3 regions of the Arthrobacter sp. SlRoot2-15 genome follow, and region 3 is predicted to be linked to each of the others. Evidence: riboswitches for the same ligand, from Rfam matches in the RefSeq annotation. Region 3 holds a riboswitch; each other region holds the start of a gene.
The links. A riboswitch is a leader RNA that binds a small molecule or an ion and turns the genes downstream of it on or off. The one in region 3 is predicted to bind thiamine pyrophosphate.
Positions count from the first base shown of each region.

Region 1: it holds a riboswitch for thiamine pyrophosphate, as region 3 does, so the genes downstream of both, AC6I9V_RS09580 (ECF transporter S component) here and AC6I9V_RS15640 (bifunctional hydroxymethylpyrimidine kinase/phosphomethylpyrimidine kinase) in region 3, are expected to answer to the same signal.
Region 2: it holds a riboswitch for thiamine pyrophosphate, as region 3 does, so the genes downstream of both, thiO (glycine oxidase ThiO) here and AC6I9V_RS15640 (bifunctional hydroxymethylpyrimidine kinase/phosphomethylpyrimidine kinase) in region 3, are expected to answer to the same signal.

Region 1 is NZ_AP046058.1:2,095,756-2,105,419, forward strand. Features, by position in the region: gene AC6I9V_RS09540 (Na+/H+ antiporter subunit A) at 1-882, shown strand, start outside; gene AC6I9V_RS09545 (Na(+)/H(+) antiporter subunit C) at 879-1,421, shown strand; gene AC6I9V_RS09550 (Na+/H+ antiporter subunit D) at 1,418-3,028, shown strand; gene AC6I9V_RS09555 (Na+/H+ antiporter subunit E) at 3,025-3,570, shown strand; gene AC6I9V_RS09560 (MrpF/PhaF family protein) at 3,567-3,845, shown strand; gene mnhG (monovalent cation/H(+) antiporter subunit G) at 3,835-4,233, shown strand; gene AC6I9V_RS09570 (DUF4235 domain-containing protein) at 4,285-4,548, opposite strand; gene AC6I9V_RS09575 (heme-degrading domain-containing protein) at 4,590-5,138, opposite strand; TPP riboswitch at 5,216-5,356, shown strand; gene AC6I9V_RS09580 (ECF transporter S component) at 5,425-6,057, shown strand; gene AC6I9V_RS09585 (ABC transporter ATP-binding protein) at 6,071-7,705, shown strand; gene AC6I9V_RS09590 (energy-coupling factor transporter transmembrane component T family protein) at 7,702-8,505, shown strand; gene AC6I9V_RS09595 (UDP-N-acetylglucosamine 1-carboxyvinyltransferase) at 8,626-9,664, shown strand, end outside.
Region 2 is NZ_AP046058.1:2,850,774-2,860,437, reverse strand. Features, by position in the region: gene moeB (molybdopterin-synthase adenylyltransferase MoeB) at 1-403, opposite strand, end outside; gene AC6I9V_RS13250 (TetR/AcrR family transcriptional regulator) at 488-1,156, shown strand; gene AC6I9V_RS13245 (DUF3107 domain-containing protein) at 1,235-1,459, shown strand; gene AC6I9V_RS13240 (hypothetical protein) at 1,524-1,826, shown strand; gene AC6I9V_RS13235 (VOC family protein) at 1,993-2,382, shown strand; gene AC6I9V_RS13230 (VOC family protein) at 2,401-2,793, opposite strand; gene AC6I9V_RS13225 (RNA polymerase sigma factor) at 2,799-4,082, opposite strand; gene AC6I9V_RS13220 (YciI family protein) at 4,135-4,461, opposite strand; gene AC6I9V_RS13215 (thiazole synthase) at 4,592-5,401, opposite strand; gene thiS (sulfur carrier protein ThiS) at 5,407-5,643, opposite strand; gene thiO (glycine oxidase ThiO) at 5,640-6,923, opposite strand; TPP riboswitch at 6,915-7,035, opposite strand; gene thiE (thiamine phosphate synthase) at 7,062-7,772, shown strand; gene AC6I9V_RS13195 (ferritin-like fold-containing protein) at 7,769-8,440, opposite strand; gene AC6I9V_RS13190 (RNB domain-containing ribonuclease) at 8,482-9,664, shown strand, end outside.
Region 3 is NZ_AP046058.1:3,367,758-3,377,421, forward strand. Features, by position in the region: gene AC6I9V_RS15635 (Rne/Rng family ribonuclease) at 1-1,761, shown strand, start outside; TPP riboswitch at 1,909-2,006, shown strand; gene AC6I9V_RS15640 (bifunctional hydroxymethylpyrimidine kinase/phosphomethylpyrimidine kinase) at 2,056-3,624, shown strand; gene rplU (50S ribosomal protein L21) at 3,991-4,299, shown strand; gene rpmA (50S ribosomal protein L27) at 4,361-4,624, shown strand; gene obgE (GTPase ObgE) at 4,739-6,328, shown strand; gene proB (glutamate 5-kinase) at 6,318-7,469, shown strand; gene AC6I9V_RS15665 (glutamate-5-semialdehyde dehydrogenase) at 7,496-8,830, shown strand; gene AC6I9V_RS15670 (hypothetical protein) at 8,965-9,198, shown strand; gene nadD (nicotinate-nucleotide adenylyltransferase) at 9,254-9,664, shown strand, end outside.

The DNA of each region.
Region 1 (9,664 bases), 1.3 Mb from region 3:
CTGGGAGCGCGGGTGGCCACCCCGGTCTCGCTGGAGTTCCCGCGCCTGGCCTATGAGGAAGGCAGCGGCCTGAACATCGTGAACGTCACCCTCGTGGACATCCGGGCCTGGGACACCTTCGGCGAGATCTCGGTGCTGGCGCTCGCGGCCACCGGCGTCGCCAGCCTGATTTTCGTCCGCGGCCGCGGCGACCGCATCGGTCCGTCCGCCTCGGTGGCGGAGGGGACGGTCGGGCGCCGGGCGGGCGTGGCCGGCAACACCCGGGACAACGCGGCCCTGGCCATGAGCCGGCGTTTCGCGGCGTCGGCGCGCGACGCCTGGCTGGTGGCCGGCCGGACCATGGCCCCGGAACGCCGCTCGATCATCTTCGAGGTGGTCACCCGGCTGATCTTCCACTCGATGATCGTCTTCTCCCTCTACCTGCTGCTCGCCGGCCACAACCTGCCCGGCGGCGGCTTCGCCGGCGGCCTCACCGCCGGGCTGGCGCTCACCATCCGCTACCTCGCCGGGGGCCGCTTCGAACTGCGCGAGGCCACGCCGGTCAGCGCCGGTGCACTGCTGGGGATCGGGCTCGCCACCGCCGCGGCGTCCGGCATTACGCCGCTCCTGCTGGGCGGCCAGGTCTTCCAAAGCGCCGTGATCGAGCTGTGGCTGCCGGTCTTCGGCGACATCAAATTCGTCACCTCCACGATCTTCGACATCGGCGTCTACATCGTCGTCGTCGGCCTGGCCCTGGACGTGCTGCGCAGCCTGGGCGCGAAAATCGACGAACATTTCGAAGAGCGGCCGGAAGACCAGCCGGACGAGCAGCCCGGGGCGCTCTTCGACGACGGCCAGCCCAACGGCGTCCCGGCCGAAACAACCGCCAAGGGGATAACATGAGCGTCAACCTGACCCTGCTGACGGTAATGGGAGCCCTGTACGCCTGCGGCATCTACCTGCTCCTGGAACGCAGCCTCACCCGGGTCCTGCTCGGCCTGATGCTGCTGGCGAACGCTACCAACCTGCTGATCCTGGCCACCGGCGGCTACGCCGGGCTCGCCCCGCTCTTCAGCAAGGACACCCCCGCGGGGGACTACAGCGACCCGCTCCCGCAGGTGCTGATCCTGACCTCGATCGTGATCTCCTTCGCGGTCACGGCCTTTATGCTGGGCATCATCTACCGCACCTGGGTGCTGGCCCGGCAGGATGAAATCCAGGACGACGCCGAGGACCGCCGCGTGGCCGAGACCCCCAGCTTCGACGCCGAGGACGACGCCGTCATCCCGGCCGAGACCTCCGAGTTCCCGCTGGTGTCCGCCGCCCGAAGCGACGACGTCGTGCAGGCCGGCGCCCGCCGGATGCCGGCCGTGGACGCCGCGGCGGAGGAACAGCCCGGATCCCAAAACATCGGCGCCGGCCCGGACGGAGGGACCAAGTGAACATCGCCAGCTTCGCCCCCCTCGCTGTCGTCCTCCCCATCCTCGGGGCCGCCCTGACCTTCCTCCTTATCCGGCATTCCAGGGCGCAGCGGACCGTGAGCATTGCGCTGCTGTCCCTGACCCTGCTGCTGGAGTGCTGGCTGCTGGCCTCCGTCTGGGAAGGCGGCACGGCGGCGGTGAACATCGGCGGCTGGCTGCCGCCTTGGGGCATCGTGATGGTGGTGGACCAGTTCTCCTCGCTCATGCTGGTGGTGTCCTCGGCCGTCAGCCTCGCCGTGCTGGTCTACGCCACCGGCCAGGGCATGGCCGACGGGGACAGCGACGCCCCCGTGTCGATCTTCCACCCCACCTACCTGATCCTCGTCGCGGGAGTGTCCAACGCCTTCCTCTCCGGCGATCTCTTCAATCTCTACGTCGGCTTCGAGATCCTGCTGACCGCCAGCTACGTGCTCATGACCCTCGGCGGGACGGGCCCCAGGATCCGCGCGGGCGTGACCTACGTGGTGGTCTCGGTGGTGTCCTCGGTGCTGTTCCTGATCGCGATTGCCATGATCTACGGCGCCACCGGGACGATCAACATGGCGGACCTCGCCATCAAGCTCGCCGACGTGGACCAGGGGACCCGAAACCTCCTGCACGTGCTGCTGCTCGTGGCATTCGGCATCAAGGCCGCCGTGTTCCCGCTGAGTTTCTGGCTCCCCGACTCGTATCCGACGGCGCCGGCCCCGGTCACCGCTGTGTTCGCCGGCCTGCTCACCAAGGTGGGTGTCTACGCGATAGTCCGCACCGAAACCCTGCTGTTCCCTGGAGACACCTTCAATACCCCGCTAATGGTCGCGGCGCTGCTGACCATGGTGGTGGGCATCCTGGGCGCCCTGGCGCAGAGCGACATTAAACGTTTGCTGTCCTTCACCCTGGTCAGCCACATCGGCTACATGGTGTTCGGCCTGGCCATGTCCTCGGTAGCGGGGCTCGCGGCCGCGGTGTTTTACGTGGCGCACCACATCACCATCCAGACCAGCCTGTTCCTCGTGACCGGCCTGATCGAGCGCCGCGCCGGGAGTTCCTCGGTGGACCGGATCGCCGGGCTGGCCAAACTCTCGCCGCTGCTGGCCGTGCTGTTCTTCGTGCCGGCCATGAACCTGGCCGGCATCCCACCGCTCTCCGGCTTCCTCGGCAAGCTGGGCCTGCTGCAGGCCGGTGTTGCCCTCGGGACCCCGCTGGCCTACGCCCTCGTGGCCGGCGGCGTGCTGACCAGCCTGCTGACCCTGCTGGCCGTCGCCAGGGTCTGGAACCGCGCGTTCTGGCGCAAGCCCGAGGACGCCGAACATCCGGATCCCGTGCTGCTCGCCGTCCCCGGCGGCCAGCCGGCCGGGGACCGCGTCGGCCAGCAGAACGTGACCCTGCTGCCGCGCACCATGATGGGCTCCACGCTGGGGCTGGTGCTGCTGGGAGTGGCGCTGACGGTCTTCGCCGGGCCGCTGTTCCAGGTCGCCGGGCAATCGGCTTCCGAGATGCTCGACCGGTCCTCCTACATCCAGGCCGTGCTGGGGGACGAGGCCCAGGCCCCGGTGATCGCGCAGCAGCGGCAGGAGGGGGCAAAATGACGCGCAAGCGGATCTCGCTGCGCCAGGAGCTGCCGCTGCTGGTCTGGCTCGTCATCGTCTGGGGCGCCCTCTGGCAGGACTTCAGCGCCGGCAACCTGCTCTTCGGCGCCCTGATCGCCGTGGTGGTGGCACGGGTGTTCTACCTGCCGCCGGTGGAACTGGGCGGCCGCTTCAACGTGCTGCGTGCCGTGCCGTTCGCCCTGGTGTTCCTGGCCAAGGTGGTGGCGGCCAGCTTCCAGGTGCTGTTCCTGGCCGTGGTCCGGGGGCCGCGGGTAATCAGCGCCGTCGTCGCCGTCCCGCTCCGGAGCCACTCCGACCTGCTGGTGACGGCCACCGGGCATGTCATCTCGCTGATCCCGGGGTCGCTGGTGGTGGAGGTGGACCGCTCCACGTCCACGCTTTACATCCACGGCATCAACGTCCGCGACGCCGAGGATGCCGCCAAGCTCCGCAAGGAAGTCCGCGACACCGAGGCCGGGCTGATCCGGATCATGGGCACCAAGGCCGAACTCTCCGCCCTGCAACAGGAGGTGGGCGCATGATGCCCCTGGTCCTGGCCATTACCGCCGTCGTGCTGTCCCTCGCCGCCGGCGGGGCGATCATCCGCATCGCGCGCGGGCCCTCGCTGCTGGACCGGGTGCTCGCCGCCGACGTGCTGCTCGCCATCCTCGGCGCGGCGCTGTGCATCGACATGGCCGTGAACCGGCACCTGAACAACCTGATGCTGCTGGTGGCCATCTCCATCATCGGCTTTGTGGGCTCGGTGACGGTGGCCCGTTTTGTGGCGGACCGGAGGAAACAGCCCAATGAATCCTGAGACGTTCCCCGCCGACGCCGTGATCGACGCCGTCTCGGCCGTGTTTATGGTGCTCGGGGCGGTGATGTCCCTCGGCGCGGCGATCGGCCTGCTGCGGTTCCCGGACCTGATGAGCCGGATGCACGCCGCGACCAAGCCGCAGGTGCTGGGGCTGTTCCTGCTGCTCTGCGCGGTGGGGCTGCAGCTGCGCACCTGGTGGGTGTGGCCGGTGCTGGTGGTGGCATGGATCTTCCAGCTGCTGACCGTGCCGGTCTCCGCCCACATGGTGGGCCGGGCCGGCTACCGCACCAAACACCTTCACCCGGAGCTGCTCAGCGCGGACGAGCTGGAGGCCGTGGTGCAGCAGGCGGCCGGCAAGAGCGGGTTCACCGACGACGACGTCGAGTGACGCCGCCGCCGGGACCCGCCGCTCTGGACGAGGCGGTTTAGACCAAGCGGTTTAGACCAGATCCTGGGTCTTGGCGAAGCGGGTGATCGCGCGCTGCGTGCCGCGGTTGGCGAGGACCTGGATGATGGCGCTGACCGAGGCCGAAATCAGGGCAAAGGTCAGGGCCTGGCGCAGGGTGGTGGGAACGTCGTCGTCGTGGCCCTTGGGCGGCTTGTTGCCGGTGGTCTTTTCCCAGACGGTGTCAACCACCTTGGTGCCGACAAAACCGGCGACGAGGCTGATGCCGGTGCCAAGCAGTTTGATGAAGATGTTCATGCGGCGTACTCCTTGCGGGAGGGAACAGGGCTTCCCCTAGCCTAGCCTCCCCTGGCGCCCCGACGGCCGAGGAATTCGGTCAGGGCCTCGACCACCAGTTCGTGGTCGGCCTTCTGCGGCAGCCCCGAGACCGTGACCGTGCCCACCGCGCCGGTTCCGCGCAGGTAGACGGGGAACGAGCCGCCGTGGGCGGCAAACTCCAGCTGGTCGAACCAGGCGTTGTCCTCGATCCTGCGCCCGGCAGCCCGGGCCCGGAGTCCCACGAGGAGCGACGGGACTTCATACCGCGAGGCCGTGCGCTGCTTGGCCCTGATCCAGCGCTCGTTGTCCGGGGTGGCACCCTCGAGGGCCGCGTGGAAGAGCACCTGCTCACCCTTGGTGATGTCGATGGCGATGGGGTGGTTGCGCTGCCGGCCGAGCTCCACCAGCAGGAACCCGAGCTCCAGCGCGTCGTCCTTGCTGAAGGACTCGAACTGCAGTTCATCGATTTCCGTCAGGATCCGGCCGATGAGCGCGGCCAGGGATCCCGGCGGCTGCGGTTCCGCGGAGTCGGGGTCGTAGTCGGGGGAAGGCGCTTGTGCATCGCTCATGGGATTCAGCTTCCGTTACGTTCTGCCGCTGCGCAACCCCAACGGGTGTAAACTGGGCCAGCCCATAAGGGTGATTTTAAATACGACAGGGGAGCGCCGCCGTCGGCCATCCGGAGCAGTCCGGGGATCCACAGGTGGGCGCTGAGAGTGCGGACAGCCGCAGACCCTCGAACCTGATCCGGTTAGTACCGGCGCAAGGGAGTCGAGTTCTCAGGGTGCCCGGCACCCGTGGCGGAAGCCGCGCGCAGCCGGAACACCCTCCCCTCCTGTACCTCAGGAGGACGATATGACTGATATTTCTGCAAAGCAGACACTGGCCACCGGCAAATACAGCTGGCGTGTGGTCGACATTGTGCTGGCCGCGTTGATTGCTGTTGCCGGCGGCGTGATTTTCTGGGCCTGGTCCCAGGGCGCCAACCTCGTAGCCGTGCCGCTGAACGCGGTCTACCCGCCGCTGACCGGGCTCTACGCCGGCGGCTGGATGATCCCGGCGGTGCTGGGCATGCTGGTCATCCGCAAACCGGGAGCAGCGCTGTTCTGCGAAACCGTGGCCGCCACGGGTGAGCTGATCATGGGTTCCCAATACGGCGCCTCCGTGCTGTTCTCCGGTTTCGTGCAGGGCCTCGGCGCCGAGCTCGTCTTCGCCGCGTTCCTGTACAAGCGGTTCAACCTGCCGGTGTCCCTGCTTGCCGGCGCCGGCGCGGGCCTGTTCTGCGGCCTCAACGACTCCTTCCTGCCCTGGGGCTGGAACATCGCCTACGAGACCGGTGACAAGTTCGCCTACATCGTCTTCTGCGCCGTCTCTGGAGCCGTGATCGCCGGCGGACTGTCCTGGCTGGCCACCCGCGGGCTGGCCAAGACCGGGGTGCTCGCGTCGTTCGCGTCCCGCAAGGCGGCATCGGAACCCGTGTTCTCCTGATGCCCGCACACGCATGACTTCTGTCTACGACGTACGACCCGCCGCGGTCACCGCCCGCGGCTGGGGCTGGCGGCACGCCGGGCGGACACGTCCGGCCGTCAGCGGACTGGACCTGGATATCCGCCCGGGCGAGCGTGTGCTGCTGCTGGGCCCTTCCGGTTCCGGCAAGTCCACGCTGCTGCACGCCTTGGCGGGGGTGCTGGGGGAGGGCGCCGGCCCGTCCGCAGCTGCTTCCGCAGCCGCTTCCGCCGACGCGGACGACGCCGACGAGACCGGCAGCCTGCTGATCGACGGTGTCCCGCCCCGGGCAGCACGCGGACGGGCCGGCCTGGTGCAGCAGGACCCGGAAACCCAGGTGGTGCTCTCCCGGGTCGGCGACGACGTCGCCTTCGGCGCCGAGAACCTCGCGGTCCCGCCGGCGGAGATCTGGCGGCGCGTGGCGGAAGCGCTCGACGACGTCGGGCTCGGCGGGCTGCCGCTGGAGCACCCTACGTCGGCGCTCTCCGGCGGCCAAAAACAGCGGCTGGCCCTCGCCGGGATCCTCGCGATGCGGCCCGGGCTGCTGCTGCTGGACGAACCCACCGCCAACCTCGACCCCGCCGGTGTCCTGGAGGTCCGCGACGCCGTGGGCCGCTGCGTGGACAAGTCCGGGGCCACACTGGTGGTCGTGGAGCACCGCGTGGCCGTCTGGAAAGACCTCGTGGACCGGATCGTCGTGCTGCAGCCGGGGTCCGGCGCGGACTCCGGCGTGCTCTTGGACGGGCCGCCCGAGACGGTCCTGGAGCAGGCGCGGGACATGCTCATCGCCGCCGGCGTCTGGGTGCCGGGCCACGTCCCGGCGACGCGGGCGCGCAGCGGCGTGGCAGACGGGATCACCCGCGGTGGCGGCCCGGCGGGCTCAAATGCCGGCCAGCTGCTGCTCGCCGCCGAGAAACTGGCCGTCTCCCGCGAACGGCCCCGCCGCACCGGCCTGCTGGGGGGATTCCGGACGGCCCCGCCTGCGCCGGTGCAGGCCGGCATCACGGCCCAGGTCCGGGCCGGGCAGGCCCTGACCATCACCGGCCCCAACGGCTCCGGCAAATCGACGTTCGCCCTGACCCTGGCCGGCCTGCTGGCCCCCGTTGCCGGGTCCGTCTCCGCCACCACCGAGTTGAGCGCCGGCGCGGGCATCGACCCGTACAAGTGGAAGGCCCAGCAGCTGATCGCCCGGATCGGCACGGTGTTCCAGGAACCCGAGCACCAGTTCGTCACCGGCCGGGTGCTGGATGAGCTGATGTTCGGCCCCCGCCACCTGGGCCGCGGCGAGGAACGGGTGGACGAGCTGCTGGAGCGACTGCGGCTGCGCGACCTCGTGGACGCCAACCCCTACACGCTCTCCGGCGGCGAAAAGCGTCGGCTCTCGGTAGCCACCGTGCTCGCCGCCCACCCGCAGGTCCTGGTGCTGGACGAGCCCACCTTTGGCCAGGACGCCAACACGTGGGCAGAGCTGGCCTCCTTTCTCTCCGAGCTGCTCGACGCCGGCACGGCCGTGGTCTCGGTGACCCACGACGCCGAATTCAGCCAGGTCCTGGGCGGCGCCGAGCTCGCCCTCGGCGCCCCGCAGCCCGGGTTGTCCGGCCGGGCGCACCCCGGGGTGGCTGCACCGTGAGGGAGACCCTGACCCTGCGCGGCAACGATGCCCTGCTCACCCGCGCCAACCCGCTGGCCAAGTTCTCCGGCGTCCTGCTCATCACCGTGGCGCTGGCGCTGTCCATCGACTGGGTTTCCGCATCCGTGGCGCTCGCCGGCGAGCTCCTGCTGTTCCCGCTCGCCGGCCTGACCCTGGCCCTGCTCTGGCAGCGCGGCTGGCCGCTGATCCTCGCCGCGGCCGTGGGCGGCTGGAGCACCGCCATCCTGGCGGCGGACCACGGACGGACGCTGCTCGACGTCGGCGTCTGGTCCATCAGCGAGGGCTCGCTGCAGCTCGGGATCGGGTTCCTGCTGCGCGGCCTCGCGATCGCGCTTCCCGCGGTGCTGCTGATGAGCTGCACGGACCCGACGGATTTGGCCGACGCCCTGGCGCAGCAGGCCAGGCTGCCGCACAGGTTCGTGCTGGGCACCCTGGCCGCGATGCGGCTGGTGGGGCTGATGGCCGAGGAGTGGCAGACCATCGGCATGGCCCGGCGCGCCCGCGGGGTGGGCTCGCACGGAAACCCCGTGCAGCGGCTGAAGGCCACGCTGGGGCAGAGCTTCGGGCTGCTGGTCCAGGCGGTCCGCCGCGCCTCCCGGCTCGCGGTGACCATGGAAGCACGCGGTTTCGGCGGCGCGCAGCGGACCTGGGCGCGGCAGGCGACGTTCAGCCGGCTGGACGTGTGGGTGCTGCTCGGGGGCGTGCTGATCGCCGGCGCCGCCGTGGCCGCGGCGATCGGCGCCGGCACCTGGAACATGGTGTTCCTGGGACAGCAATAGCAGCCCGCCCGGGGGAGGCGAGGGCGGCGCTATATCGCACGAGGTGAATATTTTGTGAGATTGACTGCTAATCGCGCGGTCCGCAGGGGTTAAATAACTCATCCGTGATATTTATTGGATATGACTCAACAGACTGCTGAATACGTTGGCGCCGTGCTCCGGGATGCCCGGGGCGAGAAAGGCTGGACCCAGGGACAGCTCGCCGCCGAGCTGGGAACCAGCCAGAGCGCCATCGCCCGGATGGAGCAGGGCAAGCAGAACCTGAGCCTGAAAATGATCCAGCGGCTCGAATCGATCTTCGGCCGCACCATCGTCAAGGTGGGCCGGCCCGCCATGACGCACCTCCGGGTCGAAGGCGGCCGCACCCTCTCCGGCGCCGTGGACGTCAACAGCAGCAAAAACGCCGGCGTCGCCCTGCTCTGCGCGAGCCTGATCAACCGGGGCACCACGGTGCTGCGCCGGCTGGCCCGGATCGAGGAGGTCAACCGGATCGTCGAAGTCCTGACCAGCATCGGCGTCGAATGCACCTGGCTCAACGCCAACGACCTGCAGATCCGCCGCCCGGCCGTGCTGGACCTGGATTCGATGGACGTCGAGGCGGCCCGCCGCACCCGGAGCGTCATTATGCTCCTGGGCCCGCTGCTCGACGAGTCCGCCGAATACCGGCTGCCCTACGCCGGCGGCTGCGACCTCGGAACCCGCACCGTGGAGCCGCACATGCAGGCCCTGCGCCAGTTCGGCCTCAGCGTGGACGCGAAATCCGGCTTCTACAGCGTGCAGGCGCCGCCCTCGGACGGCCACGACCGCTCCTTCGTCCTGAGCGAGCGCGGCGACACCGTCACCGAGAACGCCATCATGGCCGCCGCCCACCGCCGCGGCACCACGATCATCCGCAACGCCAGCCCGAACTACATGGTCCAGGACCTCTGCTTCTACCTGCAGATGCTGGGCGTCCAGATCGACGGCGTGGGCACCACAACGCTGAAGATCGTCGGCCGCCCGTCAATCGACGTCGACATCGAATACTTCCCGTCCGAGGACCCGATCGAGGCGATGAGCCTGATCACCGCCGGCATCGTGACCAACTCAGAAGTCACCATCCGCCGGGTCCCGATCGAGTTCATGGAGATCGAACTCGCGACGCTCGAGCAGATGGGCC
Region 2 (9,664 bases), 520 kb from region 3:
CGAGCCGGACGTGGTGCAGCCGGACCTCCACCAGGGGGTTCAGCGCGGCGATGGCGTCGCGGGCGGACTCGGTCTTGGGCCGGCCGACGTCGGCCACGCCGTGGATTACCTGGCGCTGGAGGTTGCTCAGGTCCACGTCGTCGTCGTCGATGATGCCCAGGGTTCCCACCCCGGCGGCGGCCAGGTAGAGCAGGGCGGGCGAGCCGAGGCCGCCGGCGCCGATCACGAGGACCTTGGCGTTCTTCAGGCGGCGCTGCCCTAGGGAGCCGATCTCGGGAATGATCAGGTGGCGGGAGTAGCGCTCCACCTCCTCGGCCGTGAGGCCGTCCGCCGGTTCGACCAGCGGTCCGGGCGCCGGTGCCGGTGTTGCGGGGGTGCCGTTTGCGGTCAACTTGGAAGCCATACTTCAATCTATGCCCGAAGTTGCCGCCAGGTCATATTACCCCCGCGTAAAGTGGAGCTAACAGCGAGGGAAAGTAGGCCGACAGTGGTTCATCAGGCACCGGTTGAGCGGGGACATACCGGAAAGTCGCCGGCCGGCCCGACGCGCAGCGGGACGCAGCGTTCGGCGCGGCTCCCGCGCGATGAACGGCGCGCCCAGCTGCTCGCCGCCGCGCAGGAGGTCTTTGTGGCCAACGGTTACCACGGCGCGGCCATGGACGAGATCGCCGAAACGGCGCACGTGAGCAAACCGGTGCTGTACCAGCACTTTCCGTCCAAGCGCGACCTCTACCTGGCGCTGCTGGACAGGCACCTGTCCGCCCTCACCGAGCTTATGCTGGGGGCCCTGAATTCCACCACGGACAACGACGAACGCGTCCAGGCCGTGATGCGCGCCTACTACCGCTTCATCGCGAACGACGACCAGGCCCACCGACTGGTCTTCGAATCGGACCTGGTCAACGACGTCGACGTGAGTGCGCGGCTGGAAACGTTCAACAAGACGTTCGCCGACGCCATCGCGAAGGTCATCGCCGAGGACACCAAGCTGCCGCTCCTGGAAGCCCAACTCCTGGGCCGCGGCCTGGCCGGAATGGCGCAGGTCAGCGCCCGGTACTGGCTGGAAACCGACGGGAACCTGGACCTCGATGTGGCCAGCGACCTGATCTACCGTTTAGCTTGGCGCGGAATCTCCCGCTTCCCCAAAGAGTCCTAGAGTACAAATAGAGAACACCTCGTAGAGAAAAATTGTAGAGAAGACACTGAACACTTTGATTGGCTGGGAGGCCTTGCTGTGGAAGTAAAGATCGGCATTCAGAACATCGGCCGCGAAATTGCCCTGGAATCGAACCAGGACGCGGACGCGGTGGCGAAGCTTGTGGGCGAGGCCATTTCCAAGGGCACCGAACTTCGGCTGACCGATGAGAAGGGCCGTCAGATCATCATCCCGGCGAACGTCCTGGGCTACGTCGAAATCGGCGCCGAGGAAGTCCGCCGCGTCGGTTTCGGCGCCCTCTAGGCACCGCTCACCGGATCCGCACCCCCGCCCCGCAGTTCACAAAGCACTTCACAAAGGAGCCTGAATGCTGTCCCTGATTGTGGTCGCCATGGTGGCCGTGGCCGCGGGGTTCGTGGTCTGGGCCAATGATAAGCGGCACGCCAAGTACGGCATCAGTGTGCCCGCCGGGATTGCCCTCGGTGTGGGGATGCTGAGCTGGATCATCTTTATGGCGGCCGGCTTTGGCTACCTGCCGGGCCTGACCTGGATCCCGTGGGTTCTGCCCCTGCTACTGGGCACTGCCGCGGCCATCGGCGCCGTGATCTATCTTGGCCGGTCCCGCACCCGGCAGGATACGGCGCGGATGTCCGCCATCCTGCGGCTCTAACGCGAAAGCCCTCAGCAGTGTGGCCACTCCCCCACGGGTGGGTGGCCACACTGCATTAAGCGGTTTCCGCGGGGGCGGTGTGACAGACGTGGAACCCAAGCTCGGCCTGCGGCCCGGATGCAGGGATCTAGTATGCCCGCCCCTGCGTCCTGCTAGCGTGGCAGCCATGACGTCTCCTCAGATCACCCTTGGTGCGGTAAACCTGGAGGCCCAGGATCCAGCCGGGCTTGCCGAATTTTGGGCATCCGTGACCGGCGCCTCGCCTTCACCCGGAGGTGACAGCGTCTACCTGCCACCGGCCGGCCCCGGAGGGTTCGCAATGTTCTTCCAACCGATGACCGGTCCCCGCCCCGAACACCAAACGTTCCACCTGGACCTGACCGTCCCTTGGGGGTCACGACAGTCGGAGGTCGATCGTCTCCTCGGCCTCGGTGCCACCTACCGGTGGGACGTCCTGGACGAATTCCCGCACGTGCAGTGGACCACCCTGGCTGATCTGGAGGGGAACCTCTTCTGCGTGGCCGAACACCCGCCTACTGCCCCGAGGGATGTTTGAGCAGAGCTTGCCTCTGCCCTAGCCCTGAAAGGCTTCCTTCGCCCCAGGGGACGTGGATTCCTGAATGACCCAGCGGTTTCCGTCCGGGTCGCTGAAATAGGCGAAGGCGATGCCGCCCATGTCCTGGACCTCACTGATCTCGGCTCCGCGCCGCAGCAGTTCGGTACGGGTGGCCGCCATGTCCGGGACGACCAACTGCAGCCCCTCGAGACTCCCGGGGGCCATGCTGGTCATGCCCGTGCCGACGACTATCGAGGTGGCGGACCCGGGCGGCGTCAGCTGCACCACCCGCATGCCGGGAATGTATTCCACGTCGTGGTCCAGCGCGAAACCCAGCTTCTCGGTGTAGAACGATTTGGCCGCATCGACGTCGGCAACAGGCACTTGAACGACTTCCAGACGCATCTCCATGCGCATCACAGTACTCCCGATTCTTCCGGGCGAGTTTCCGCCAGGCGTTTGTTGAGGTAGCGCCGCTCGGCCTCGGACGGCGCCAGTTCCCGGGCCCGCCGGTATTCGTGGCCGGCCTCCCGCATTCGTCCGAGGCGGCGAAGGAGGTCCGCCTTCGCGGCCGGCAGGAGGTAGTACCCCTCCAGCGACCGGGTCCGTTCCAGCCGGGCGATGAGTTCCAGCCCCGCATCCGGCCCCTGGGACATGGCGACGGCGACGGCGCGGTTGAGTTCCACGACCGGTGACGGCGCCAGCTGCGCGAGCCGGTCGTACAGCTGCGCCAGGCGGGCGAAGTCGGTGCTGCCGAAGTCGCTGGCGGTCATGTGGCACGCGGCGATGGCGGCCTGGATCCGGTAACTGCCGGGCCGGGCGCCGCGTTGAATGCCGATCCGGTCGGCGGCGTCCAGCAGGTCCACCGCCTCCGCCGTTGCGGCCCGGTCCCACCGTCCGCGGTCCTGGTCCTCCAGCGTCACCAGGTCCCCGCCGGCGTCCGTGCGTGCGTGCCGGCGGCCATGCTGGAACAACATCAGCGCCAGCAGGCCCATGGCTTCGGGCTGCTGCGGGGATCCGGCCAGCAGCGCGACCAGCAGCCGGTTGAGCCGGATCGCTTCCCGGGCCAGGGGTTCGCGGATCAGCGTCTCGGCGCCGGTGGCCGCATATCCTTCGTTGAACATGAGGTAGAGGACGGCCAGGATCCCTGCGGTGCGTTCGGCGATCAGCTCCGGCGGGGGCACCCGGTAGGGGATCCCGGCGTCGCGGATTTTGGCGCGGGCACGGACCAGCCGTTTTGCCATGGTGGCCTCCGAGACCAGGAACCCGCGGGCGATCTCGCCCGTGGTCAGGCCGGCCACGGTGCGCAGGGTCAGGGCCACCCGCGCCTCCAGCGCGAGGGCCGGATGACAGCAGGTGTGGATCAGGCGCAGCCGGTCGTCGCCGTCCCCCGGATCGCCGGGGGCGGGGTCGGCCAGAGCTTCGAGCTCAGCCAGGATCCCGAGTTCCCGCACCGCCCTCTTTTCGCTGGCTGCGCTCCGCATCCGGTCGATCGCCCTGTTCCTGGCGACGGTTGTCAGCCACGCCCCGGTGTTGTCCGGGATTCCACGCTCCGGCCAGTCGACCAGGGCGCGCGCGAAGGCGTCCTGGACGCAGTCCTCCGCCAGGCTCCAGTCGCCCGTGACGCGGATGAGGGTGGCGTTGATCCGCGCGGTCTCCGCGGCGGAGGCCTCTTCGATCGCGGTCCGCACGTCCAACACGTCAGCCTTCACGGGACCCCGACGTCCGTCATCGCCGGCTCCGGGCCGGCCGCTAGGATCCGAACGGCCACACGGGCCGAATCTCGATCTTGCCGAATCGGGCCATCGGGTGCTTGGATGCGACCTCGATCGCCTCATCAAGATCGGCGCAGGCGATGATGTCGTAGCCCGCCACCCATTCCTTGGTCTCGGCAAAGGGACCGTCACTGACAACCAGCTCGCCGGCGCGCACCTTGACCGTGGTGGCGTCCTCGACAGGACGCAGGCGGTCCCCGTGCCGGGCGATGCCCCGGGCCTCCACCTCGGCCGCCCATTCCTCGATGTTGTCCTCGGCGGCCACATATTCCGGCGCGGTGGGATCGGTACAGATAAAAAGCATGTAGTCCACAAGTGCTCCTTCTAGTCGGTCGATACATCAGTACGACGAGGACGATGCCGCCAAGAGGACACCTGCCGCCACATTTCTTTTCAGGAATGGTACTCCGGCCGGTGTTCCGGCACCGGAACCGCTAAAGGAACTCGGCGCGGCCCTCCATGGCGGACGAGGCGAGGGCATGCTCGCGGCGCGGGATCCGGCCGGCGTTCCGGGCAAGCCTGCCGGCGATGACGGCGTGTTTGAAGGCTTCCCCCATCATCGCCGGGTCCTGGGCGCGGGTCACGGCGGTGGCGAGGAGCACGGCGTCGCAGCCCAGTTCCATCGCGAGCGCCGCGTCGGAGGCGGTGCCGATGCCGGCGTCGAGCACCACCGGCACCGACGCCCGGGAGACGATCAGTTCGATGTTGTGCGGGTTCAGGATGCCCAGGCCGGTGCCGATCGGGGCGCCGAGGGGCATCACGGCGGTCGCGCCGAGGTGTTCGAGCCGGAGGGCGAGCACCGGGTCATCGTTCGTGTAGGCGAAGACCTTAAACCCGCGGGCCACCAGCTGTTCGGTGGCCTCCACGAGTTCCACGGCGTCTGGCAGCAGCGTGTGCTCGTCGGCGATCACCTCGAGTTTCACCCAGTCCGTCTCGAGTGCTTCCCGGGCCAGCTCGGCCGTGAGGACGGCGTCCCGGGCGGTGAAGCAGCCGGCGGTGTTGGGCAGCACCCGGATGTTCCGCTCCGCCAGCAACTGGAACAGCGAACCGGTTTCGGCCGGCCAGTAGCGGCGCATTGCCACCGTGGTGAGTTCGGTTCCGGAGGCCACCAGGGCGGTGCCGAGGCCGTCCAGGCTCGGCGCGCCGCCGGTCCCCATGATCAGCCGCGAGCCCAGTTCCACCCCGTCGATCGTCAGCGGATCCCGGCGTGTCTGCCGCGTTGCGGTCGGTGCTGTTTCTCCCATGGTGTTCATCCTCCCTGGACTGCCGTGACGAGCTCGACGTCGTCGCCCTCGGCGAGCGCCGTCGCGTGCCAGCGGCTGCGCGGTACCACCTCGGCGTTGCGGGCGACGGCGACGCCGAGCTTCCGGCCGTCCGTGGCCTGGCCGTCGGCGGCCAGCGGCCGGCCGGTGACGACGCTGACCAGGGCGCTGACCGTGGCGCCGTCGGCGAGGGTGTGCTGTGCCCCGTTGAGCCTGATATTCATGCTGTTGTCCTGTCGTTCGGTGAAAAGTCCTGTGCTGATTCCCGGCGGGCGGAGAAGCGGTCCGGGCGGAACCCGGCCCAGCGCGGGTCCGGCGGGCCGTCCAGCAGCTCCCGGCAGACCGCGGCGGCCACCGGGGTCAGCAGGACGCCGTGCCGGAAGAAGCCGGTGGCGATGATCAGCCCCTCGACGTCGCCGCCGGAGCCGGGGCGGCGAACGCGCCCCAGGAGCGGGGCATTGTCCGGCGTTCCCGGCCGGGCCCGTGCCGTGGCCTCAAGCAGTTCGAGTTCGGCGACGGCGGGGAGCAGTTGCTGGGCGTCGCGGAGCAGCTGGTAGACGCCGCCGGCGGACACCGCCTCGGACTCCGTGGGCGCATCCTCCCGCTGGGTCGCTCCGATCACGACCGTGCCGTCCTCCCGCGGGACGATGTACACCGGCACCCCCCGGACCAGTCCCCGCACGGTGGAGCGCAGCAGCGGCCGGAGCCGTGGCGGCACACGGAGCCGGAGGATGTCCCCGTAGACCGGGCGCAGCGGCAGGGCGAGTCCCCCGGGCAGGCCCTGCAGGTCCGCCGCCCCGAGGCCGTTGGCCACGACGGTCTCGTCTGCGCGGATCTCGCCGCCGCCTTCGAGGCTGGCGCCGGAGACGCGGCCTCCGTCCCAGAGCAGCCCGTCGGCGCGGCGGGGCACGGCCGCGAACCGGGCGTCCGCGCGCAGCAGCGCTCCGATCCTGCCCAGCAGCCGGCGCGGGTCCACCTGGTGGTCGGCGGGTATGTCGAGGGCGCAGGAGATGCCGGGGCTGAGCAGCGGCTCGCGGGCCCGTGCCTCACGCACGGTCAGCGGCTCCACGGCGAGGCCGCAGGCCTGCTGCACGGCCCGCAGGTCCGCGAGTGCCCGGCGGTCCGCCGCATCCGCGCCGACGGCGAGGGTCGGCGTCGTGAGATACCCCGTGCCGCCCGCCCCTTCCGGGCCGGACCCGGTACCGCCGTCCAGGGCACCGTCCAGGCCGGCGGCGAAGCCCGGCCACAGCCGGGCGGCCTCCAGCATGAGCGCCAGGAGCGCTTCCTCCTGGTAGTGGAGTTCGCTGACGGGGGCCAGCATGCCGGCGGCAGCCCAGCTGGCCCCGCTGCCGGGGGCGTCATCGATCAGGGCCACGGAACGGCCCGAGCGCCGCGCCTCCCAGGCGATCCCGTGGCCGACCACCCCGCCGCCGATCACGGCGACGTCGTACCGGTGTGCTGAGGGGTCCGCCGGGGCGGCCGATGGCGGGACTGGTGCGTCCATAGGTTTCCTTCCCTACGCCGGTACTAGCCGGATCAGGTCAAGCGGTCGGCTCTGACGCCCTCTCAGCCCGGCGGCCGTGTGACGGCCCGCGCGGGCTCCCGCGGTATGCGCCCAGTTTAGAGGAACTAGGCTTGGGGCATGAGCCAGGATGTCCACACCACCGCCCGCCTGTACCTGTGCACCGATGCCCGGAAGGGCCGCGGCGACTTCGAGTACTTCGTCGACGCCGCCTTCGCCGGCGGGGTGGACATCATCCAGTTGCGGGACAAGTCACTGGAGGCGGCCGAGGAGCTCGAGCTCCTGGAGGTCCTGCACTCCGTAGCGCAGCGGCACGGCCGGCTCTGGGCCGTGAACGACCGCGCCGACCTCGCCTCGCTCGCCGGGGCGCCGGTCTTCCATATCGGCCAGAAGGACATTCCCTTCGCCGCGGCCCGGGATTTCCTGGGCAAGGGCACCGTGATCGGCATGTCCACGCACACCCCGGAACAGGTCGACGCGGCCATCGCCGCGGCCCCGGGCCGGAGCGGGCTGGACTACTTCTGCGTGGGTCCGGTCTGGGCGACCCCCACCAAGCCGGGCCGCGCCGCCGTCGGGCTGGACCTGGTGCGCTACGCCGCGGCGGCGATTGAACGGGCCGAGGCCGGCGACAGCGGCCGGGTCGCCGGGGTGGTGCCGTGGTTTGCGATCGGAGGCATCGATCTGGGCAACGTGGAGCAGGTGGTGGAGGCGGGCGCCCGCCGGGTCGTGGTGGTCCGGGCGATCACCGAGGCCGACGATCCCGCCGGGGCGGCACGCGCGCTGCTTGCCTCGCTCGACGCGGGGGCGGATGCCGACGCCGCGTCCAGCTAACCCGCGAGCCCCAGCTGGGACATCCGGCGGGAGTGGGCGGCGGCGAGCTCGGCAGTCAGGGAGCGGACCAGTTCCCCTGCCCCGGCCTCGTCCACGCCGGCCAGACCGCCCAGGAGGGCGCGGTCCACACTGACGCGCTGGGCCTGGGTGAGCGCCTCGCCCAGCAGGCGCCGCGCCCACAGGGCCAGCCGGGAAGCCAGCCGGGGATCATCCGCGAGCGCCGCCTTGAGCCGTTCGCCCAGCACTGCCGTCGCGCCCTCGGCTGACTGGACCTGCTCGATCAGGGCGGCCGTGCCGGCGTCGACGTAGCCGGAAATCAGGCGGTAGAAGTCCGCGGACACCGTGTCGATCACGTAGGCCTTCATCAGCGACTCGTACCAGTCGGAGGGGCGGGTGCGCTCATGGAAGTGGTCCACGGACGGCTGGAACGGCAGCATGGCCTCCTCCGCGTCGACGCCGAGCTCCGCCAGTTTCGCGCAGACCAGTTCGTAGTGCTGGAACTCGGTGACGGCAAGGCTCCCCAGCACGGCGCGGTCATGCAGCGTGGGCGAATACCGGGCGTCGGAAGACAGCCGTTCGAAGGCCGAGAGCTCCCCGTAGGCCATCACACCCAGCAGCTCCCGGAGAAAATGCTGGTCGCGGACGGGGCTGGCCGGGGAAGTGCTCATGCTCCAAGACTAATGGCGAAAATCGGGCTAACCTGATTTTCGTGTCTCATCATCGCCTGACCCCAAGCGTGCGCCAGCAGCAGAACCAACTGGCCCAGTCGCTCAACGCACTGCGCACCACGCTGGAGCTGCCGGGCCCGTTCCCGGACGAGGTGCTCCGCGAGGCCGAGGCAGCGGTGGCAGGCCACGAGCTGCCGGCCCTGGACCTGACCCACGTGGAGTTTGTGACCATTGATCCGGCCTCCTCAACGGACCTGGACCAGGCGCTCTTCATTGACCGCGCCGGCGACGGGTACAAAGTCTTCTACGCGATCGCGGACGTCCCCTCCTTCGTCGCCCCAGGCAGCGCGCTCGACGCCGAAACCCGCCGCCGCGGCCAGACGTTCTACACGCCGGAGGGCCGGATCCCGCTGCATCCGGAAGTCATCAGCGAGGCGGCCGGCAGCCTGCTGGCCGGCCAGCTCTGCGCGGCCTTCGTCTGGGAGTTCGAGCTCGATGCCGCCGCCGAGGTGTCCTCCGTCCTGGTGCGCCGGGCGCAGGTCCGCAGCCGGGCCAAGCTCAGCTACCACGGGGTGCAGGCCGAGCTCGACGGCGGCACCGCCGACCCCCTCTTGCAGCTGCTGAAGGAAGTCGGCAGCAAGCGGGTGGAACTGGAACGTTTGCGCGGCGGCGCCAGCCTGAACATGCCGGAGCAGGAAATCGAGCAGCTGCCCGACGGCGGCTACCGGATTGTCGCGGCCCCGCCGCTGCCGGTGGAGGACTGGAACGCCCAGATCTCGCTGATGACCGGCATGGCCGCGGCCGAGCTGATGCTCCGGGGCAAGGTCGGCATCCTGCGCACCATGCCCGCGCCGGACGAGCGTTCGCTGCGGCATTTCCGGCGCCAGACCGGCGCGCTCGGCAAGCCGTGGGACGGGGAGATCAGCTACGGGGAATACCTGCGCACCCTGGACCCCACGGACCCCCGGCAGCTGGCGATCGTCCACTCGGCCGGCATGCTTTTCCGCGGCGCCGGCTACACCCCGTTCGACGGCGAAGTCCCCGGGGACGCGATCCAGTCCGCCATCGGCGCGGCGTACGCCCACTCCACCGCCCCGCTGCGCCGCTTGATCGACCGCTTCGTCCTGGTCATCTGCGAGGCCCTGTCCAACGGCGCCGAGGTCCCCGGCTGGGCCCGCGCGGCGCTCCCCTCGCTGCCGGCCATCATGGCGGCCTCGGACCAGC
Region 3 (9,664 bases):
CTGCGCGCCCAGTGGGAAGGCATCGAGAGCCAGTCCACGTCTACCAAGATCCTGGCCCCCGAGCTGCTCTACGGCGAACCGGACCTGACCATCAAGGTGGTCCGCGACGTCTTCAACGAAGACTTCTCCAAGCTGATCGTCTCCGGCGAGGAAGCCTGGGACACCATCGAGGCCTACGTCACCTATGTGGCTCCGGACCTGGTGGGCCGGCTCGAGAAGTGGACCAAGGACACGGACATCTTCGCGGCCTGGCGCATCGACGAGCAGATCCACAAGGCACTGGACCGCAAGGTCTTCCTGCCCTCCGGCGGCTCGCTCGTGATCGACCGCACCGAAGCCATGACCGTGGTGGACGTCAACACCGGTAAGTTCACCGGCAGCGGCGGCAACCTCGAGGAAACCGTCACCAAGAACAACCTGGAAGCGGCCGAGGAAGTCGTCCGGCAGCTCCGACTCCGGGACATCGGCGGCATCATCGTGATCGACTTCATCGACATGGTGCTCGAATCCAACCGCGACCTCGTGCTGCGCCGCATGGTGGAGTGCCTGGGCCGCGACCGGACCAAGCACCAGGTGGCGGAGGTGACCTCCCTGGGGCTCGTGCAGATGACCCGCAAGCGGATGGGCACCGGGCTGCTGGAAGTCTTCGGCGAACAGTGTGAAGCCTGCGCCGGCCGCGGCGTTGTCACCCATGACGAGCCCGTCGAGCACCGCCGTGCCAACACCGTCGCCGCCGAACACCATGTTCCGCGGGCCGAACACCAGCCCGCCGCGCGTACCGAGCGCAAGCGCCGCCGCGGCCGGGGTGGCCAGGGTTCGGACGAGCAGTCCGCGCCCGTTGCAGTGCACCCGGAGCCCACCGAGGCCGAGCGCCACGCCAAGGCGGAGGCTACCCGCGCGGCGCTTGCGAACATCGCCGCCGCCGCACACGCCGCCCACCTGCACGACGGCGACGCGACGGCTGCGCCCGACGCCGAAACCCGCCAGGCGGCGCTGAACGCGGCCGTGGAAGTTGCCTCGACGGAGGAAGCTGCCGGGCGTCCGGCCGCCGTGCTGACCTTCGGCGGCGAGCAGGTTGCCCTGCCGTTCGTCGAGCACGCCGAGGAAGCGCAGCAGCCGGCGCTGACCCTGGACCTGCTCACCGAGGCCTTCGCCAACCTGGGCGACGCCGAGGCCGGCAAGCCGGCGGCAGCGGAACAGGGCGCGGAAGCACCCGAAGCCCAAGCTGAGGCCGCCGAGCAGGCCCCTGCAGCGGAAGCCGCCGAAGCCGCCGCCGCGGCGCCGTCCCGTGCCACCCGTGGCCGGGGACGCGCCCGGACCGCACGGATCCAGGCCCCGAGTGCCCGCACCCGCGAACCGCAGGCGCCCGCCCGCCAGGAAGCCGCCAAGGCTCTCGCTGCGCAGGCACCCGTCCGGCAGGAAGCCGCAAAGGCTCCCGCTGCGCAGGCACCCGTCCGTCAGGAAGCCGCAAAGGCTCCCGCTGCGCAGGCACCCGTCCGTCAGGAAGCTGCCAAGGCGCCCGTAGTGCAGGCCGCCGCCGCGGACACCACCCCGCCGCGCCGGGTACGCCGGAACCGGAGCGCCAGCCGTGCCCAGGGCGCCGCCAACGAGACGTCCGTGCAGCAGCGCGCGACTGCTCCGTCGGCCGCTGCTGGTTCGGTCCACGAGGCCAAGGCCCCGGAGCCGGCGAAGGTGGCCGCCAAACCGGCAGCCAGCGAACCGATCATCCTCGGCGTCGGCGTTCCCGCTTCGGAGCTGTAGCACCGGGCAGACGCCGCCACTCGCGGGTACCGACCGGGCAAGACGCAACATTGCGTCGAGCCCGGACGGTACCCGCGAGTTCGTTAACGGGCGCACGGTAACAACCGCAGCGGTGCGGACAGAGCCTGGCACGGACCGCTAGGCTGGGGGACTGACACGGGGTGCCGCGCAACGAGCCGGCTGAGATCCAGACCCGTTGAACCTGTCTGGTTAGCACCGGCGAAGGGATGTCTCTTGATTTCATCGACCCAACCTGCCTCAACCGAGCCGGCAGGACCGGACCGGCCCGCGTCCATCCTGCAGTCCACGTTCCCGTCTGCCGCCCCCGGCGAACCCGTTCTGCCGACGATTCCGCGGGTCCTCGCCATTGCGGGCTCGGACCCCTCCGGCGGCGCCGGCATCCAGGCGGACCTGAAGAGCATCGCCGCGCATGGCGGCTACGGCATGGCGGCCATTACCGCGCTGACGGCCCAGAACACCCAGGGCGTCCGGTCCGTCCACGTCCCGCCGGCGTCCTTCCTCACCGCCCAGCTGGACGCCATCAGCGAGGACATCACCATCGACGCCGTCAAGATCGGCATGCTCGGCGACGCCGTCGTGATCGACGCTGTCCGGTCCTGGCTCGAGCGGGTCCGCCCCGCCGTCGTGGTCCTGGACCCGGTGATGGTGGCCACCAGCGGCGACCGGCTGCTACAGGAATCGGCCGAGACAGCCCTGCAGGCCCTGCTCCCGCTCGCGGACCTCATCACCCCCAACCTGGCGGAACTGGCCATGCTGCTCGGCGAAGAACCCACCGCGGACTGGGACGAGGCGCTGGACCAGGGCAAACGGCTCGCGGCGCTGACCGGCTCCACCGTCCTGGTCAAGGGCGGCCACCTCCAGGACACCGGCGCCGACGACGACGCCGACGCAGGATGCCCGGACGCGCTCGTCAACACCGGAGGACTGCTTGGTGCGGAGACGGTGGTGGTGCCGGGCGAGCGGATCGCCACCCGCAACAGCCACGGCACCGGCTGCTCGCTGTCCTCGGCGCTGGCCACGGTGCAAGTCCGGACGGGGGACTGGGAGGCGTCGCTGCGTGAGGCCAAGCCGTGGCTGCTGGGCGCGCTGCGGGAGGCCGGGCGCCTCGACGTCGGACGCGGCAACGGTCCGGTGCACCATTTCCACCACCTGCAGCAGGGCGGTTCGCCGTCCGCGCCGTCCTTCGCCCGCGAGGGGGACTTCGCCGCGGTCCTCGACGGGCACGCCGCTGGCGGGCTGGACGCGATCTACGCCCTGGACTTCATCCGCGGCCTCGCGGACGGGTCCCTGCCCGAACGCGAGTTCGCCTACTACCTCGGCCAGGACGCCCTCTACCTCAACGGCTACTCCCGGGTGCTGTCGCGCGCGGCCGCCCTTGCGCCGTCGGAAGCCGAACAGCTGTTCTGGTCCCGTTCGGCGCAGCAGTGCCTCGAAGTGGAATCCGAGCTGCATCGGAACTGGCTGGGCGGCCGGGCAGCGGCGGGATCGCCGGGACCGGTCACCAAGGCGTACGTGGACCATCTGCACGCGGCTTCACTCGCCGGCAGCTACGGCGTGCTGGTGGCCGCGGCGCTGCCGTGCTTCTGGCTCTACGCCGAGGTGGGCGCCGCCTTGCACCGGGAGTTCCTTGGCGCCGGCGCCCCGGTGGGTCACCCCTACGCGGACTGGCTGCGCACCTACGCCGACGAGGCCTTCGCGGAGTCGACCCGGCAGGCGATCAGATACACGGACGCGGCGGCCCGCCGGGGTTCCGAGGCCGAGCGCAGCGCCATGGTCCTCGCCTTCGGGCAGTCCTGCCGGTACGAGGTGGAGTTCTTCGACGCGCCGAGGTTGCACGCCTGAGCGGCCCGGCGGGATGCGGCCGGTACGATGGTGGGGCGCGGTTCCGGAAGTCGCTGCGATGCCACCACTTTGGCCCCTCGGGGACAGTGTGTGGCGTCCGTCACGCACTACCGCCGGGACCGGCCTCGTTTGCGGCCGAAGGCAAAATTAGCGTAGTCTAGATCTTCGGTGCTTACGCCAACACTTGGGTTATGACCTTGAGGAACTGTTCACCCGCACTGCGGGCAGGACTTTCCACGGGATAGCTCATGGGTTCCCCCGGGGAATCCACCGGCGTTGAGGCACAGCGTGAGCCGGTCCAAAGACTTTGGCACCAGGTTCCGCACGCAAATCTAGTAATAAACGTCGAGAGAAGTGAGTTCCCCAGTGGTGTACGCGATTGTCCGCGCAGGCGGCCGCCAAGAGAAGGTTTCCGTTGGAGACTTCGTTACCCTGAACCGCGTCCCCGGTGGAGCCGGCAGCACCTTTGAGTTGCCCGCACTGCTCCTGGTGGACGGTGACAAGGTCACGACTGCAGCCAAGGACCTGGCCAAGGTAACGGTTACGGCTGAGATCCTGGAAGACCTCCGTGGTCCCAAGATCGTTATCCAGAAGTTCAAGAACAAGACCGGTTACAAGAAGCGCCAGGGTCACCGTCAGGAACTGACCAAGGTCAAGATCACCGGTATCAAGTAACTCCCCGTTACTGATCAGGTTCCAACAGTTTCCCCAGAATTTTTGAAGGCAGGCATTCCAAATGGCACATAAAAAAGGCGCGAGCTCCACTCGCAACGGTCGTGACTCCAACGCCCAGTACCTCGGCGTCAAGCGCTTCGGCGGCCAGGTAGTTTCCGCCGGCGAGATCATCGTCCGCCAGCGCGGCACCCACTTCCACCCGGGCGCCGGCGTCGGCCGCGGCGGCGACGACACCCTGTTCGCCCTGACCCCCGGTGCTGTCGAGTTCGGCACCCGCCGTGGTCGTCGCGTTGTGAACATCGTGGCTGCTGCAGCTGCAGAGTAACAACAAGTTCTAAATCGGTGGGGCGGGCCAATAGGTCCGCTCCACCGGTGTTTTAACCGCATTACAATCATCTTGGGCCCCTGGGACCCGAGGAACAGCACTGAGGAGATCCACGTGGCGAGCTTTGTAGACCGGGTAGTACTGCACGTATCCGGCGGTACCGGCGGCCACGGCTGTGTCTCCGTCCACCGCGAAAAGTTCAAGCCACTTGGCGGCCCCGACGGCGGCAACGGCGGCAACGGCGGCGACGTCATCCTGCGCGTGGACCCCCAGACCACCACCCTGCTCGACTACCACCACGCCCCGCACCGGCACGCCACCAACGGCGGCCCCGGCATGGGGGACTGGCGCGGCGGCAAAAACGGCGAGACCCTGGTCCTGCCCGTTCCCGAAGGCACCGTCGTCAAGAGCAAGGACGGCACCGTACTGGCCGACATGGTGGGTGAAGGCACCGAATTCATCGCCGCGGCCGGCGGCATCGGCGGCCTCGGTAACGCTGCGCTGTCCTCGCAAAAGCGCCGTGCCCCCGGCTTCGCCCTGCTCGGTATCGAAGGCGAATCCAGCGACATCGTCCTGGAACTGAAGTCCATCGCTGACATCGCCCTGGTCGGGTTCCCCTCCGCCGGCAAGTCCAGCCTGATCGCGGCCATGTCCGCGGCGCGGCCCAAGATTGCCGACTACCCCTTCACCACCCTGATCCCCAACCTCGGTGTCGTCCAGGCCGGCGACGTGCGCTTCACCATTGCCGACGTCCCGGGCCTGATCGAGGGCGCCAGCGAAGGCAAGGGCCTGGGCCACCACTTCCTCCGCCACGTCGAACGCTGCGCCGCGCTGGTGCACGTGCTGGACTGCGGCACGCTGGAATCGGACCGCGACCCGCTCTCGGACCTGGCCGTGATCGAGGCAGAGCTCGAAAAGTACGCCGTGGACATGAGCTACGCCGGCACCGACGGCGAAGTCGTGCCGCTGAACCACCGCCCGCGCCTGGTCGCCCTGAACAAGGTGGACCTGCCCGACGGCAAGGACATGGCCGAATTCGTCCGCCCGGAACTCGAAAAGCGCGGTTACAAGGTTTTCGAAATCTCGGCCACCAGCCATGAGGGCCTCCGCCAGCTGGGCTTCGCCATGGCGGAGATCGTCAAGGCCGCCCGCGACGCCGTCGCCGCATCGCAGCCCAAGGTCCAGGCCCCCGTGCTGCGGCCCCGCGCCGTCAACGAGTCCGGATTCACCATCCGCCGCGAGGAGAAAAACCTCGAGCCGCTGTTCCGCGTCCTCGGCGAGAAGCCGGTGCGCTGGGTCAAGCAGACCGACTTCACCAACGAGGAGGCCATCGGCTACCTCGCCGACCGCCTCGCCAAGCTCGGCGTCGAAAACGAACTCTTCAAGCAGGGCGCCAAGCCGGGTGACATGGTCGTCATCGGCGAGGACGACGGCGTTGTCTTCGACTGGGAGCCGACCATGATGGCCGGTGCCGAACTGCTGGCATCCCCGCGCGGCACCGACGTGCGCTTCGCCGACATCGGCGACCGCCCCACCCGCGGCCAGAAGCGCGAGGACCAGCAGGAGCGCCGCGACGCCAAGGCCGCCGCCCGGGCCGAGCTCGAAGCCGAGCGCAAGGCCGGCATCTGGACCGAATCGGTCAGTGCCCGCCGTGCCCGGCAGCCGCTCAAGGAGAGTGGACTCGGCGAAGCCGATGACGAGTAACGCTGTCGCCGCGGCGGCCGCAGCCGGGTCGCCCAGCCGCGCCGTGCTCTCCGGCGCCCGCCGGATCGTGGTCAAGGTCGGCTCCTCCTCGCTGACGTCCATCCGCGGCGGCATCGCCGAGGAAGCCCTGACCGACCTCGCCGACGCCCTCGCGCACAAACGCAACGCCGGCACCGAAATCATCCTCGTCTCCTCGGGGGCGATCGCCGCCGGGCTGGCGCCGCTGGGCCTGGACAAGCGCCCCCGCGACCTCGCCACCCAGCAGGCCGCCGCGAGCGTGGGCCAGGGGCTCCTGATGGCCCGTTACACCCACGCCTTTGGCGCTCACGGGGTCACGGTCAGCCAGGTGCTGCTCACCGCCGACGACTTCATGCGGCGCAGCCAGCACACCAACGCCTTCCGCGCGCTGGACCGGCTGCTCAACCTCGGGGTGGTCCCGGTGGTCAACGAAAACGACACGGTCGCCACCCATGAGATCCGCTTCGGCGACAACGACCGGCTCGCGGCCCTGGTGGCGCACCTGGTCCGCGCCGACGCGCTCGTGCTGCTCTCCGACGTCGATTCCCTCTACGACGGCCCGCACTCGCACGGTGCCAAGCGGATCGCCCACGTCGCCGGCCCCCGCGACCTCGAAGGCGTCTCGATCGGCAGCACCGGCAAGGCCGGGGTCGGCACCGGCGGCATGGTCACCAAGGTCGAGGCCGCCTCCATCGCCGCCGGTTCCGGAATCCACGCCCTCGTGACCTCCACCGCGAACGCCGCCGCCGCACTGGCGGGGGAGGACGTGGGCACCTGGTTCTCGGTCAACGGCGCCCGCAAGCCCATCCGGCTGCTCTGGCTCGCCCACCTGGCCTCCGTGCAGGGCACCCTGGTGCTCGACGACGGCGCCGTCCGGGCCGTCCGGGACCGCCACACCTCGCTGCTGCCGGCCGGGATCTCCGCCGTGCACGGCGACTTCGAAGCGGGCGACGCCGTCGAGATCGTCGGCACCGACGGGACCGTGATCGCCCGCGGCCTCGTGAACTACGGAGCCGCCGAGCTGCCGCAGATGCTGGGCCGTTCCACCCGTGAACTCGGCAAGGCTCTGGGGCGCGGGTATGACCGTGAAGTTGTTCATGTTGACGACCTGGTGCTGGTCTAAGCCCGCTGCTCGCCTAAACTTGGAGCATGACTGAGGCCCTGACTTCGCACCCCGACCTGCCGGTTCACGACGCGCCCGCCGAAGGCGTCCCGTCGGCCGCAACGGACGTCGAAGCCGCCGTGCACGCCATCGCCGACCGGTCCCGGGTGGCCTCCCGCCGGATGGCACGCGCCAACCGGGCGTGGAAGGACCGCGGCCTGCGCGCCGTCGGCGCCGCGCTGCTGGAACACAAGGACCGGATTCTGGCCGCCAACGCCAAGGACGTCGCGGCCGGCCGCGCCAACGGCACCTCGTCCGCGCTGCTGGACCGTCTCACCCTCACGGACGCGCGGGTCCAGGCCCTCGCCGCCGCCCTGGAAAACCTCGCCAACCTCCCCGACCCGGTGGGCAACGTGGTCCGCGGCCAGACCCTCCCGAACGGGCTGCGGCTGCGCCAGGTCAACGTGCCGATGGGCGTGGTTGCCGCGATCTACGAGGCGCGTCCCAACGTCACCGTCGATATTGCCGGGCTGGCGCTCAAAAGCGGCAACGCCGTCATCCTGCGCGGCGGCAGCGCCGCCGCCGCCACAAACGCCGCGCTGGTCAGTCTGCTCCGCGAGGCACTGGACTCGGTGGGGCTGCCCGCGGATGCGGTCCAGAGCGTCGACGAGTTCGGCCGCGAGGGTGCGAATGTCCTGATGCGGGCCCGCGGCCGGGTGGACGTGCTGATTCCCCGCGGTGGACGCGAACTTATCCAGACCGTGGTGCTGAACTCCTCGGTGCCCGTCATCGAAACCGGCGAAGGCAACGTCCACATCTTCCTCGACGCCTCGGCGGACGAGGAGATGGCCGTCGAGATCCTGCTCAACGCCAAGACCCAGCGCCCCAGCGTCTGCAACACCGTCGAGACCCTGCTGGTCCACTCCGGTTCCACCGTGCTGCCCGCCGTCGCCGCCGCCCTGCGGGCCGCCGGCGTCACCCTCCACACGGACGAACGGATCCGGGCCGCGCTCGGCCCCGGGGTGGAGTCCGTTGCCGCCACCGAGGCGGATTGGGCCACCGAATACATGGATCTCGACCTGGCCGTGGCCATGGTGGACAGCCTGGACGAGGCGGTGCAGCACATCCGCACCTGGTCCACCGGGCACACCGAGGCGATCCTCACCAACGATCTTGCCAACGCGGAGCGCTTCATCGCCGAGATCGATTCCGCGGCCGTGATCGTGAACGCCTCCACGCGGTTCACCGACGGCGGCGAGCTGGGCCTGGGCGCCGAGGTGGGCATTTCGACGCAGAAACTGCATGCCCGCGGCCCGATGGGTTTGACCGAGCTCACCACCACGAAGTGGATCGTGCAGGGCGAAGGCCAGATCCGGGCATAGCAACGCGGTAACATGGAAGGGAAGCCAGGAACGGCGGGACCTTTCCACGACGTAAATCAGACGTAAATCAGTCGTGAACCCGTCGTAAACCTGCCGTAAAACCGTCATAAATTGTGAACTCACTAGGGGAGAACATGCTGTTGCAGCAGATCGCCACATCCATCGCCGCGGCCGGCGAACACGAAGAACTCGCGCCGCTCATTGCGCCGCCGTTCGTTATCGGTGGCACCATGTTTGTGATCCTGCTGGTCCTGATGTTCATCACGCTGTCCTACGGCAACCTCGGCAACCGCCACGAAGCCGTCGAGGAGCACGCGGACCCGCACCGCCAGCACCCGAACAAGCACGACCACGGCCAGGGCCACTAATATTTCCGCCACGGTGAAGCAGCACGGCGCAACGCGCCGCCTGCGGCTGGGTGTGATGGGCGGCACGTTTGATCCGATCCATCACGGCCACCTCGTCGCGGCCAGTGAGGTCGCGGCGAAGTTCGGCCTCGACGAAGTGGTGTTTGTGCCCACCGGGCAGCCCTGGCAGAAGAGCAGCAAAAAAGTCAGCGAGGCCGAACACCGGTACCTCATGACCGTCATCGCCACCGCGTCGAACCCGCGCTTCACCGTCAGCCGGGTCGACGTCGACCGGCCCGGCCCCACCTATACCATCGACACCCTGCGGGACCTCCGTACGCTGCGCCCGGACGCGGACCTGTTCTTCATCACCGGCGCCGACGCGCTGGCCCAGATCCTGTCCTGGAAGGACATCGACGAGCTGTGGTCGCTCGCACACTTCGTTGGGGTGACGCGCCCGGGGCACGTGCTGGACGGCATGGGCCGC